Regions from separate parts of the Rahnella sp. AN3-3W3 genome, predicted to be linked through region 2. Evidence: predicted binding sites of a transcription regulator. Region 2 holds the regulator's gene; each other region holds the start of a gene.
What was found. The regulator PurR, encoded in region 2, represses purine synthesis genes. The targets are predictions, from matches to a motif close to CANGCAAACGTTTGCNTG.
Positions count from the first base shown of each region.

Region 1 (3,859 bases), on a different contig from region 2:
GAAGCCGCACTGTGGCTGCTGCAACGCAAAGTGTTCGATTTCCCGTGGGAACCGAATTACCTGATGTGGATTGCGGTGCCGGTGGTTAGCGCGGTGTTGTTGTCCGTCTGCGGTGGCTGGCTGGGTGTGCGGTTGTTGCGGGGGCGGGCATTATTCCGGCAATACGACGCGTAGTTTCTAAACTCCTCCCCCTGCGAAGGGGGAGGCAGGGAGGGGGTTTTAATGGCAAACTGTTTGTCAAAGCACACTTTAACTATGAGATTTTGACCTTAATACCCCACCCCAACCTTCCCCTTCGCAGGGGAAGGAGGTGCTCAAATCAAAGCTTTTCAACTGCCCATTCAATGCCGCTGGCGTATTCTGACGGCAGCATCGGGACCAGTGCGTTGAGAGTGTCTTTCAGCAGGCTGGCGCTGGCGTCGTTGAGATTCAGGTGTCCGACTTTACGACCCGGACGCACGTCTTTCTCGTACCAGTGCAGATTGACCAGCGGCAGGCTCAGCCAATCTTCTGACACATCCGTGCCAATCAGATTCACCATCACCGACGGCGTACTGACGACCGGTTTCGGCAGCGGCAGACCAAGGATGGCGCGCAAATGCATCTCAAACTGGCTGTAGGACGCGCCGTTTTGCGTCCAGTGACCGCTGTTGTGAACGCGCGGAGCCAGCTCATTGATCAGCAAACCTTCGCTGACCACGAAACATTCCATCGCCATCACGCCGACATAATTCAGTTCGTTGAGAATGGCTGACAGCATGCTTTCTGCCTGCTGTTGCAGGGCTGCGTCCGGCTGCGGCAATGCGACGCTGGTGCGTAAAATGCCGTCCTGATGCAGGTTGTGGGTCAGCGGATAAAACACAGTGTTGCCGTCGTGACCGCGTGCGCCCACCAGCGAAACTTCGCCGGAAAAATTGATGCCCTGCTCAACGATGCATTCGCCGTAGCAATCCTGCGGCAGAGTCTTTTCTTCGCCAGAACGTAAGCGCCACTGACCACGGCCGTCGTACCCGCCGACGCGACGTTTAACAATCGCCAGTTCGCCAAGCTGAGAGAAAACCTGCGGCCATTCGGCGGCATCAGCCAGCAACTGCCACGGCGCAGTTGCCAGACCGAGCTGGTCGAGCAACTGTTTTTGCGTCAGGCGGTCAGCCAGGCGTGGGAAAATCTCGCGGTTAACAAACGCGTTGTGCGTTGCCAGTTCGCGGGTCAGTGCAGTTTCCGGCCAGCGTTCGATTTCAGCGGTGATCACGCTTTGCTGATATGGCACGGCTTCCGGTTCGGCATCAAGCCCGACGGGATACACGGCGATGCCCAGCGGTTCACCAGCCTGACGCAGCATCCGGCCTAACTGACCGTTTCCAAGGACGCAAACCGGCTTCATGCTTCCTCCCGCGGATCGGGATTATTCAGCACTTCGTCAGTTTGTGCAGTGCGCCATGCAGCCAGATTTTTAGCAATCTCAGCATCGTGAAGCGCCAGAATTTGTGCGGCCAGCAAAGCGGCGTTAGCTGCACCGGCTTTTCCGATCGCCAGCGTACCGACCGGAATACCACGTGGCATTTGTACGATGGAATACAGACTGTCGATGCCACTCAGGGCAGCACTCTGAACCGGAACACCGAGTACCGGCACCAGCGTTTTTGCCGCCAGCATGCCTGGTAAATGTGCTGCGCCACCGGCACCCGCGATGATCACATCAAAGCCATTGGCAGAAGCCTGCTCAGCGAAAGTGAACAATTTATCCGGTGTGCGGTGAGCGGAGACGATATCGACATGGAAAGGAATATTCAGCGTTGTGAGAACTTCGGCGGCGAACTGCATGGTCGCCCAGTCACTTTTAGACCCCATAACGATGGCGATTTTTGCCGGGGTAACGTTGGATGACATGTCTTTAAAGCTCCTGTGATTCGGAAATAGAAACTGCGAGGGCGCAAATGATAACACGCTCCGAGAGGGAGGAAAACGGTTGCGTGGCCGGAAAACGGCGCATTTTTGATGAGAAGTTGGCGGCAGATTTGTATAATCCAAACCAATATATTAAAGACAAACTTGAGTGGAAACTGATTTATGACGCAGGCTTTACTGGCACCGATTTATGATTTTCTTCACTGTGAAACGCCCGCTCTGTGGGTGGATGTGGCGCTGGAAAATCAGACGGTCATGCTGATTGACCACGCTAACTGTGAAAAGAAAGCGGCGGCGACGGCGATGAGCCTGATGACCAAATATCTGGACCGCACAGAACTGCTATTTTGTGCGGCGCGTCTGGCGCGTGAAGAACTTCATCACTTTGAACAAGTGGTGGAAATCATGCAAAAACGCAATATCACCTACACCCAGCTTTCACCATCGCGCTACGCCAGCGGCATGATTAAACATACCCGCCATCACGATGATCTGAATATTCTGGTCGACCGGCTGATCATCGGCGCATACATCGAAGCGCGCTCTTGCGAGCGTTTTGCCAAAATAGCGCCGCATCTCGATGAAACCTTGTCGCGTTTTTACACTTCGCTGCTGCGTTCTGAATCACGGCATTTTGCCGATTATCTGGCGCTGGCAGAGCAATATGCCGGAACGGATATTAGTGAGCGGGTAGAGGAGTTTGGCAGGATTGAAGCGGAACTGATCTTAACCCCGGACGAGCAGTTCCGCTTCCACAGCGGTGTACCCGTCTGCGGACTTAAAACGGGAAGCTGATCAGCTCGACGTTATCGGCGGTGACTTTCACCATCGAACCTTCTTCGTGCCATGCGCCGAGTACCACACGATGGCCGGTTTTGTTTCCGAGCGTGACATCGTGAATGGCTGGCCGATGGGTATGGCCGTGGATCATCCACTCGACGCCAGCCATCTGCATTTCGCTGACCACCGCCTGCGGGTTCACATCCATAATCTCCAGTGATTTACCCTGATTCGACGCCTTACTGTTAGCGCGCATTCTGGCAGCAATACCCAGTCGCCATTTCAGTGGCAGCATCAGGAAAAGTTTCTGGATAAACGGATTGTGGACTTTTTTGCGGAAGTTTTGATACGCGACATCGTCGGTACACAGCGTGTCGCCGTGCAGGATCAGGATGCGGCGTCCGTACAGCTCGAGCACTTTTTTCTCCGGCAGCAGCGTCATCAGGCTGTCGCGGGCGAAACGTCTGCCGAGCAGAAAATCGCGGTTGCCGTGAATAAAGAAGCAGGGCACGCCTTGCTGGTGCAAATGATTCAGTGCGGCGGAGATTTCTGCGTGAAGTGGCTGCGGATCGTCGTCGCCAATCCAGGCTTCGAAAAGGTCGCCGAGAATGTACAGAGCATCGGCCTGTGGCGCATCTTCACGTAGAAAACGAAGGAAACCGGCAGTGATTGCCGGTTCCTGTGCGCAAAGATGGATATCTGCGATAAAAAACGTGGTCATGCCGACGTGTTCTTAAAAACGTCTGTTATTCGCTGACTGTCACGCTTTTGATCACAACATCTTCTTTTGGAACGTCCTGGTGCATACCGCTGCGGCCCGTTTTGACGGCTTTGATCGCGTCAACCACGTCCATACCTTCAACAACTTCTGCAAATACACAGTAGCCCCAACCCTGCGCATTTTTGCCGCTGTGGTTCAGGAAGTCGTTGTCAGTTACGTTGATGAAGAACTGTGCGGTAGCAGAATGTGGATCGTTGGTACGCGCCATCGCCAGCGTGCCTTTGGTGTTTTTCAGGCCGTTGTCTGCTTCGTTATCGATAGGTGCATCGGTATTTTTCTGGTTCATGCCTGGCTCAAAACCGCCGCCCTGGATCATGAAGCCGTTAATAACACGGTGGAAAATTGTGTTGTCGTAGAAGCCTTTACGGCAATAGTTCAGGAAGTTTTCAA
Region 1 is NZ_JYDG01000013.1:124,789-128,647, forward strand. Features, by position in the region: gene ybbP (putative ABC transporter permease subunit YbbP) at 1-174, shown strand, start outside; gene purK (5-(carboxyamino)imidazole ribonucleotide synthase) at 320-1,384, opposite strand; gene purE (5-(carboxyamino)imidazole ribonucleotide mutase) at 1,381-1,890, opposite strand; gene UC15_RS05880 (tRNA-(ms[2]io[6]A)-hydroxylase) at 2,071-2,703, shown strand; gene lpxH (UDP-2,3-diacylglucosamine diphosphatase) at 2,687-3,409, opposite strand; gene ppiB (peptidylprolyl isomerase B) at 3,435-3,859, opposite strand, start outside.
Region 1: purE (5-(carboxyamino)imidazole ribonucleotide mutase) is a predicted target of PurR. The motif match lies at 1,959-1,976, and genes of this name have one in related genera.

Region 2 (3,859 bases):
GGGCGCGCACGTTCTCGACCCAAATCACGCCCAGACAGCCGACGGCAAACAGCATCAGACCGAGCAGTAAAACCGGTTTGCGGCCAATGCGGTCTGACAGCGGTCCCCACAGCAATTGTCCGATGGCGAATCCGCCGAGAAAAATACTCAGGCTGGCGCTGATCATTCCCGGACTGGTCATCAGGCTGGTTTGCATTGCGCTGAACGCAGGGAGGTACATATCTGTGGCTAAAAAGCCGAGCATGCTCAGGCCAGCCAGATAGAGCATAAATCCAAAGGAGGGTTTCATTATTATCTCGTTAATTTATTTATTGCAGATGATTTGATGCAGGGATCTGTTCGGAGGCAGATTTTAACGCTTTGATAACAGCGTTGTGAAACGTTAATATTTGCACTCTGCTATCAAAAATATTGAAGGCTAAAGTATGTGGTCAGAATACGCTCTGGAAGTCGTTGATGCGGTGGCAAGAACCGGAAGCTTCAGTGCGGCGGCACAGGATCTACATCGGGTGCCTTCTGCCATCAGCTACACCGTTCGTCAGCTCGAACAATGGCTGGCGGTGCCCTTGTTTGAACGTCGACACCGTGACGTCGTTTTAACGCCAGCGGGCAAAGTTTTCGTGGATGAAGCGCGGGTTCTGATAAAAAAAATGATAGCTACACGACGCCAGTGTCAGCAGGTTGCCAACGGCTGGCGGGGCGAGTTACGTATTGCTGTCGACAGAATCGTTAAACCGGCAAGAACCCGGCGACTGGTGCTGGATTTCTATCGTCATTTTCCTGACACGGAACTGATTATTCATTCCGAAGTGTTTAATGGTGTGTGGGACGCACTGGTTGACGGACGTGCTGATGTGGCAATCGGTGCGACGCGTGCGATACCGGTTGGTGGACGTTTCAGTTTTCGCGATATGGGGTTTATGGACTGGCACTGCGTGGTCAGCTCGCAGCATCCGCTGGCGCAGTTACCGGGTGCGCTCAGTGATGACCAGCTCAGGCCTTATCCCGCATTATGTCTTGAAGATACCTCGCGGACGTTGCCCAAGCGTGATACCTGGACGCTTGATAACCAACGGCGTCTGGTTGTGCCGGACTGGACCTGCGCGCTTGAATGTCTGAGTGAAGGTTTATGTGTGGGAATGATGCCGGTACATCGCGTGAGCCATCGCATTGAGCAGCAGACCTTGCAGGTTCTGGCGCTGGAGAATATCTTCCCTGACAGCCCGTGTTGCCTCACGTGGGACCAGAGTAATCCGTCACCTTCACTGGCGTGGTTGCTGGAGTATATGGGTGATACAGAAACGATGAACCGTGAATGGTTGCGGGACTGAGAAATAAAACGCCTGCAAAAGCAGGCGTTATAAAAGATTAAAGGCAAACATTAACGGCGATAGTCACGGTACGGGCCATCGGCCACCGAACGACGCTCAACCAGTTTCGGATGCACCTCGATGGTCTGTGATTCTTCACGTTTGCTGACGATGCGGTCGAGTAACATAGTAAAGGCCATCTCACCCAACCGTTCTTTCGGCTGATGGACGGTCGTCAGTGCCGGAGAGAAGTACCGCGCATTACGCACGTTATCGTAGCCAATCACCGAAATATCTTGCGGAACGCGCAATCCGAGCTCATCAGCGGCGCAGATTGCGCCCATTGCCATGACATCGCCCCCGCAAAAGACGGCGGTGGGGCGTTGTTTCTGCATCAGAATCTTATGCATCGCCTGATAACCTGACTCCGGCTCGAAATCGCCCTGAACCACCCATTCTTCACGAAGCGGGATATTGGCTTCCGTCAGCGCTTTGACAAAACCCTGGAAACGACCGCCGCCGGTGTTACGCGCCAGCTGTCCCGGGATCACGCCAATATCACGATGCCCTCGTTCGATCAGATAGCGTCCGGCCATATAACCGCCTTCGAAAGCATTATCGATAATGCTGTCGGTGAAGTTTTTACGCGCTTCGCCCCAGTCCATCACCACCATCGGAATCGAACGATACTCTTCAAGCATATTGAGTAATTCGTCAGGGTATTCTGCGCACATCACCAGCAGACCATCGACGCGTTTTTGCGCCAGCATTTGCAGATAGGCCTGTTGTTTTTCCAGATTATTGTGCGAGTTACACAAGATCAGCGTATAGCCTTTGGAGAAGCAGCTGTTCTCGACGGCTTCAATCACCTCGGCGAAATAGGGCGCTTCACTGGAGGTTGCCAGCAGACCAATCGTCTTGGTGTTATTCACTTTAAGACTACGGGCTACGGCGCTCGGAGAATAATGTAGCTCTTTAATGGCAAGCAGCACCGCTTCCCTGGTTTCTTCGGCGACGAAACGTGTTTTATTGATGACGTGCGACACGGTTGTAGTGGAAACGCCAGCGCGCTTTGCGACATCTTTAATCGTTGCCATGTAAAGAATGACTCCTGAACTTCCGTGCTTCAGCACGTTAGCATTATGTTAATCGTTTGCTTGCGTTGATTACACTGCGGACATCTAAAAGGGCAGTGTAATCATTGGGTGGATTCTTCAGAATGAGGCGTGAAATGCTCTCGGGTGAAATCGACCGGCACACAGGCGTGTTAACCGACAATTTTCTCTTATAATGCATGAAAGTGGAAGTAAAATTGTCATGTTCGCATTGTCATTCAGCAGAAGATTTTAAAAGTGAATTATGCGAAAATGCGTTGGCACACATTTAGTGTGGCTAAAAGAAACGCCACAACTTGATCCGAAAGGGGGTTTGATGGACAGCAACCTGAAATTATCGTTGATCACCACGGTATGCGCTTTGCTCATGATTATCGCTTTCAGCTTCACGGCAGTGATGAACTAATCTGGCACTAAGACAGTAGTGAGACGCAACAAAAAAGGGCGATACCTTTCACAGGAATCGCCCTTTTCAATTTTACGCAGTGACCGTTACCGCCGATACTCTTCCCTGCAGAAACTCTTCGTTAAGTGCTATTCAATGGCTGATTAGCGAAACCTCAGACTTAACGAATTGTTTATTATCGGATTGTTTTTGGGGTCATCACCCGACGCGCGCCAACATAGTGGTCTTGCCAGTAATCGTCGCCCAGTGAGGTGATTTTGATGTCTTCACCGGTTCTTGGCGACTGGATAAATTTGCCGTTGCCAACATAAACACCCACATGATCCGCTGCGCCGCGGTTGTTGATTCTGAAGAACACCAGATCACCGCTTTCAAGTTCGCCACGTTTCACCGGCGCTGCATCGCGCAGGTGGTACATCTCGTTTGCCGTGCGCGGCATTTTAATGCGGATCAAATCTTTGTAAGCGTAATAGACCAGACCGCTGCAATCAAAACCGGTATTCGGAGAAGTTCCTCCCCAGCGATAAGGTTTGCCGACCTGGTGCATCAGCTTAGTCATCGCCGTTTGTTGTGCATGCTGATAGCGTTTTTTATGTGTCGCACTCAGCGTAATAGGTTTGGTGTCTTCTTCGCGTAATTTTTTACCTTTACGGTGTCGGCCATACGCTTCTTTCTTGCTGATTTTTTCACTGCTGTTTTTGGCAAGCGCTCGTGATTTAGTGGCTTTTTCTGTCTTTTTCTCGGCCCGCGTTGTCCTGAGTGTTTTTTCTTTTTTGCTTTCGGCCCGGGTCGTTTTTACGCTTTTCTCAGAAGTTGTCTTGCGTTTGACCAGTTCGGTGCTGCTGACCTTCTTCGATTTTGATGCTTTTTCCTGAGTCTTTTTCTCTGTCACCGGTGCGACTTTTGTTTTTTTACTGGTTTTCGCCGCCACTGTCTTTCGCTTTCGCCGTTCTTCCGGCGTCACGGAATTAACATGGCTCTTCCGCTGATCGGCAGAGACGCGGGTCTGTGGCGATGCATGAGCCATA
Region 2 is NZ_JYDG01000020.1:39,271-43,129, reverse strand. Features, by position in the region: gene punC (purine nucleoside transporter PunC) at 1-289, opposite strand, end outside; gene punR (DNA-binding transcriptional activator PunR) at 426-1,331, shown strand; gene purR (HTH-type transcriptional repressor PurR) at 1,382-2,407, opposite strand; gene UC15_RS26240 (YnhF family membrane protein) at 2,670-2,831, shown strand; gene UC15_RS07830 (C40 family peptidase) at 3,007-3,859, opposite strand, start outside.

Region 3 (3,859 bases), on a different contig from region 2:
TTCTTCTATGGTGAAGTGGTGATCACTCCGGCTATTTCTGTTCTTTCCGCGATGGAAGGTCTGGAAATCGCAGCACCTTCACTTGATCCCTATATTGTCCCTCTTTCTATTACTGTCCTGACGCTGCTTTTCATTATTCAGAAACACGGCACCGGCATCGTGGGCAAACTGTTTGCGCCGGTGATGTTGTTGTGGTTCCTGACGCTGGCTGTTCTCGGCGTCAACAGCATCATGCAGAACCCTGAAGTACTTCGCGCCATGAACCCGATGTGGGCGGTTAACTTCTTTATCGAGCATAAGTCGTTTTCCTTCCTGGCGCTCGGTGCGGTCGTTCTGTCGATTACCGGCGTGGAAGCGCTGTATGCGGATATGGGGCACTTCGGGAAATTCCCGATCCGTCTGGCCTGGTTCACCGTCGTGCTGCCTTCTCTGGTGCTTAACTACTTCGGTCAGGGCGCATTGCTGCTCAAAGATCCGGAGTCGATTAAAAACCCGTTCTTCCTGCTGGCACCTGACTGGGCTTTAATTCCGTTACTGGTGCTGGCGACGCTGGCGACTATTATCGCGTCTCAGGCTGTTATCTCCGGAGTGTTTTCCCTGACCCGTCAGGCGGTGCGTCTGGGCTATCTGCCGCCGATGCGCATTATTCACACCTCAGAAATGGAAGCGGGTCAGATTTATATCCCGGCCATTAACTGGCTGCTGTATTTTGCGGTGGTTATCGTTATCGCCAGCTTCGAGCATTCGAGCAACCTGGCGGCGGCATACGGTATTGCTGTGACAGGTACGATGGTGCTGACCAGTATTCTTTCCTGTACGGTGGCGCTTAAAAACTGGCACTGGAAACCGTTCCTTGTGGGGCTTTTGCTGATCGGTCTGCTGTTTATGGATATCCCGCTGTTCGCGGCGAATGCCACGAAACTGTTCTCCGGCGGCTGGTTGCCGCTGACGCTGGGTCTGTGCATGTTTATCGTCATGACAACCTGGAAAAGCGAGCGTTTCCGCCTTATGCGCCGCATGAACGAGCACGGCAACTCTCTTGAAGCGATGATTGCGTCTCTGGAGAAATCCCCGCCGGTTCGCGTTCCGGGAACCGCGGTGTATATGTCCCGCGCCATCAACGTCATTCCGTTTGCCTTGCTGCATAACCTCAAGCACAACAAAGTGTTGCATGAACGCGTGGTACTGCTGACGTTACGCACCGAAGATGCACCTTATGTGCATAACGTCCGGCGCGTCACTATTGAACAGCTTTCGCCGACGTTCTGGCGTGTGGTCGCGAGTTACGGATTTAAAGAGACGCCGAATGTGGAAGAGGTTTTCCACCGCTGTGGTCTGGAAGGGCTGCCGTGCCGGATGATGGAAACCTCATTCTTTATGTCGCACGAATCGCTGATCCTGACCAAACGCCCGTGGTATCTCTACTTCCGTGGCAAGCTCTTTATGGCACTCAGCCGTAACGCCTTACGCGCACCGGATCAGTTTGAAATTCCGCCTAACAGGGTGATCGAACTCGGTACGCAGGTAGAAATTTAACGCTAATTTCTGCCGGTCACAGGGCACCTTCGGGTGCCCTGTTTTATTATCGCTTTCTCCTTTCTGAAACGACTAACTCAAATTTCCGTGCGGTTTCTGAATCATTCAGCGAAACGTTTCGACGCTGATCACAATTCCATCACTTGTCCGTTGCCATGCGTGGTGAAGTTAATAAACTCATCCGTGAGCGAAACGTTTCGCTGTAGGAGTTCACAATGAAGAAGTCAACGCTGTTAAATGCCGAAATCTCACATGTTATTGCCCGGTTAGGTCACACCGATCAGCTGGTTATTGGCGATGCCGGACTTCCGGTGCCAGCAGCTTGCCAACGCATCGATCTGGCTCTGACCCAGGGAGTTCCCACCTTTTTACAAGTCTTAGAGGTAGTGACACATGAGATGCAGGTTGAGCGGGCTATCCTCGCCGAGGAAATCCTCACTAAAAATCCTCAACTCCATGAAGCATTGCTCGCCCAATTGACACAACTCGAACAACACCAGGGAAACACCATTGCTTTGGATTACGTCAGTCATGAGGCATTCAAAGCGCAAAGCGAAAAAAGTCGGGCTGTGATCCGCAGCGGGGAATGTTCGCCTTACGCGAACGTTATTCTGTGTGCCGGCGTAACCTTCTGAGGCCTTTATGCAACCTTTGCTGCAACTGACAGGCATTGATAAAGCCTTTCCCGGCGTTAAAGCACTTTCCGGCGCGGCGCTCAGCGTCTATCCGGGACGTGTGATGGCGCTGGTGGGAGAAAACGGCGCGGGCAAGTCCACCATGATGAAAGTGCTGACCGGCATCTACCAGAAAGATGCCGGCTCAGTACATTTTCTGGGCAAGGAAACGGCGTTTAATGGCCCGAAAGCTTCTCAGGAAGCCGGAATTGGCATCATCCATCAGGAACTGAATCTGATCCCTCAGCTGACCATCGCTGAAAATATCTTTCTGGGCCGTGAGTTTGTGAACGGTTTTGGCCGCATTAACTGGAAAAAGATGTATGCCGAAGCCGATAAACTGCTGGCGCGCCTGAACCTGCGCTACAAAAGTGATCGTCTGGTTGGCGAATTATCAATTGGCGATCAGCAAATGGTCGAAATTGCCAAGGTGCTGAGCTTTGAGTCGAAAGTCATCATCATGGATGAACCCACGGACGCCCTGACCGATACCGAAACCGCCTCTTTATTTAGCGTGATCCGCGAGCTGAAAGCCGCAGGCTGTGGCGTGGTGTATATCTCCCACCGCATGAAAGAAATCTTTGAAATCTGCGATGACGTGACGGTATTCCGTGACGGGCAGTTTATCGCTGAGCGTCCGGTCAGTTCGCTGGAAGAAGACACGCTGATTGAAATGATGGTTGGCCGCCGTCTCGAAGAACAATATCCGCGTATAAATCATCAGCGCGGTGCGCTGCGTCTGCAGGTGCGTGATGTCAGCGGTCCGGGTGTGGATAACGTTAGCTTTGATCTGCACAGCGGCGAAATTCTGGGGATTTCCGGTTTGATGGGCGCAGGCCGCACTGAACTGATGAAAATTCTCTACGGTGCATTGCCGCGTAAAAGTGGCTATGTGTCGCTTGACGGACGCGAAGTGGTCACGCATTCACCGCAGGACGGACTGGCAAACGGCATCGTTTACATCTCTGAAGATCGTAAGCGCGATGGCCTGGTGCTTGGTATGTCAGTGAAAGAAAATATGTCACTGACTGCGCTGCGCTATTTCAGCCATGGTGGCGGACGTCTCAGGCATGCGGAAGAACAGCAGGCTGTCGGCGACTTTATCCGTCTCTTCAATATTAAAACGCCGTCGATGATGCAGACAATCGGCCTGCTTTCCGGTGGTAATCAGCAAAAAGTGGCGATTGCCCGCGGATTGATGACGCGGCCAAAAGTCCTGATCCTCGACGAACCGACGCGTGGCGTTGACGTCGGTGCCAAAAAAGAGATTTACCAGCTTATAAACCAGTTCAAGCGCGAAGGGCTAAGCATCATCCTGGTTTCCTCAGAAATGCCGGAAGTGATCGGCATGAGTGACCGTGTTTTGGTGATGCATGAAGGTCATTTAAGCGGTGAATTCCCGATAGAACAGGCTACGCAAGAAGTGTTGATGGCAGCCGCTGTCGGCAAGCAATACGGCGTGACGCAGGAGTAATCAGATATGAGTTCTCAGACATTGCCAGCCAAGAAGCGCTGGATCAGTAAAGAGTGGTTGTTGGAGCAAAAGTCTCTGATTGCGCTGCTGGTGTTGATTGCCGTGGTTTCTTCCATGAGCCCAAATTTCTTCACGCTCAATAACCTGTTTAACATTCTTCAGCAGACGTCGGTCA
Region 3 is NZ_JYDG01000100.1:4,778-8,636, reverse strand. Features, by position in the region: gene kup (low affinity potassium transporter Kup) at 1-1,536, shown strand, start outside; gene rbsD (D-ribose pyranase) at 1,752-2,171, shown strand; gene rbsA (ribose ABC transporter ATP-binding protein RbsA) at 2,179-3,684, shown strand; gene rbsC (ribose ABC transporter permease) at 3,691-3,859, shown strand, end outside.
Region 3: rbsD (D-ribose pyranase) is a predicted target of PurR. The motif match lies at 1,722-1,739, and genes of this name have one in related genera.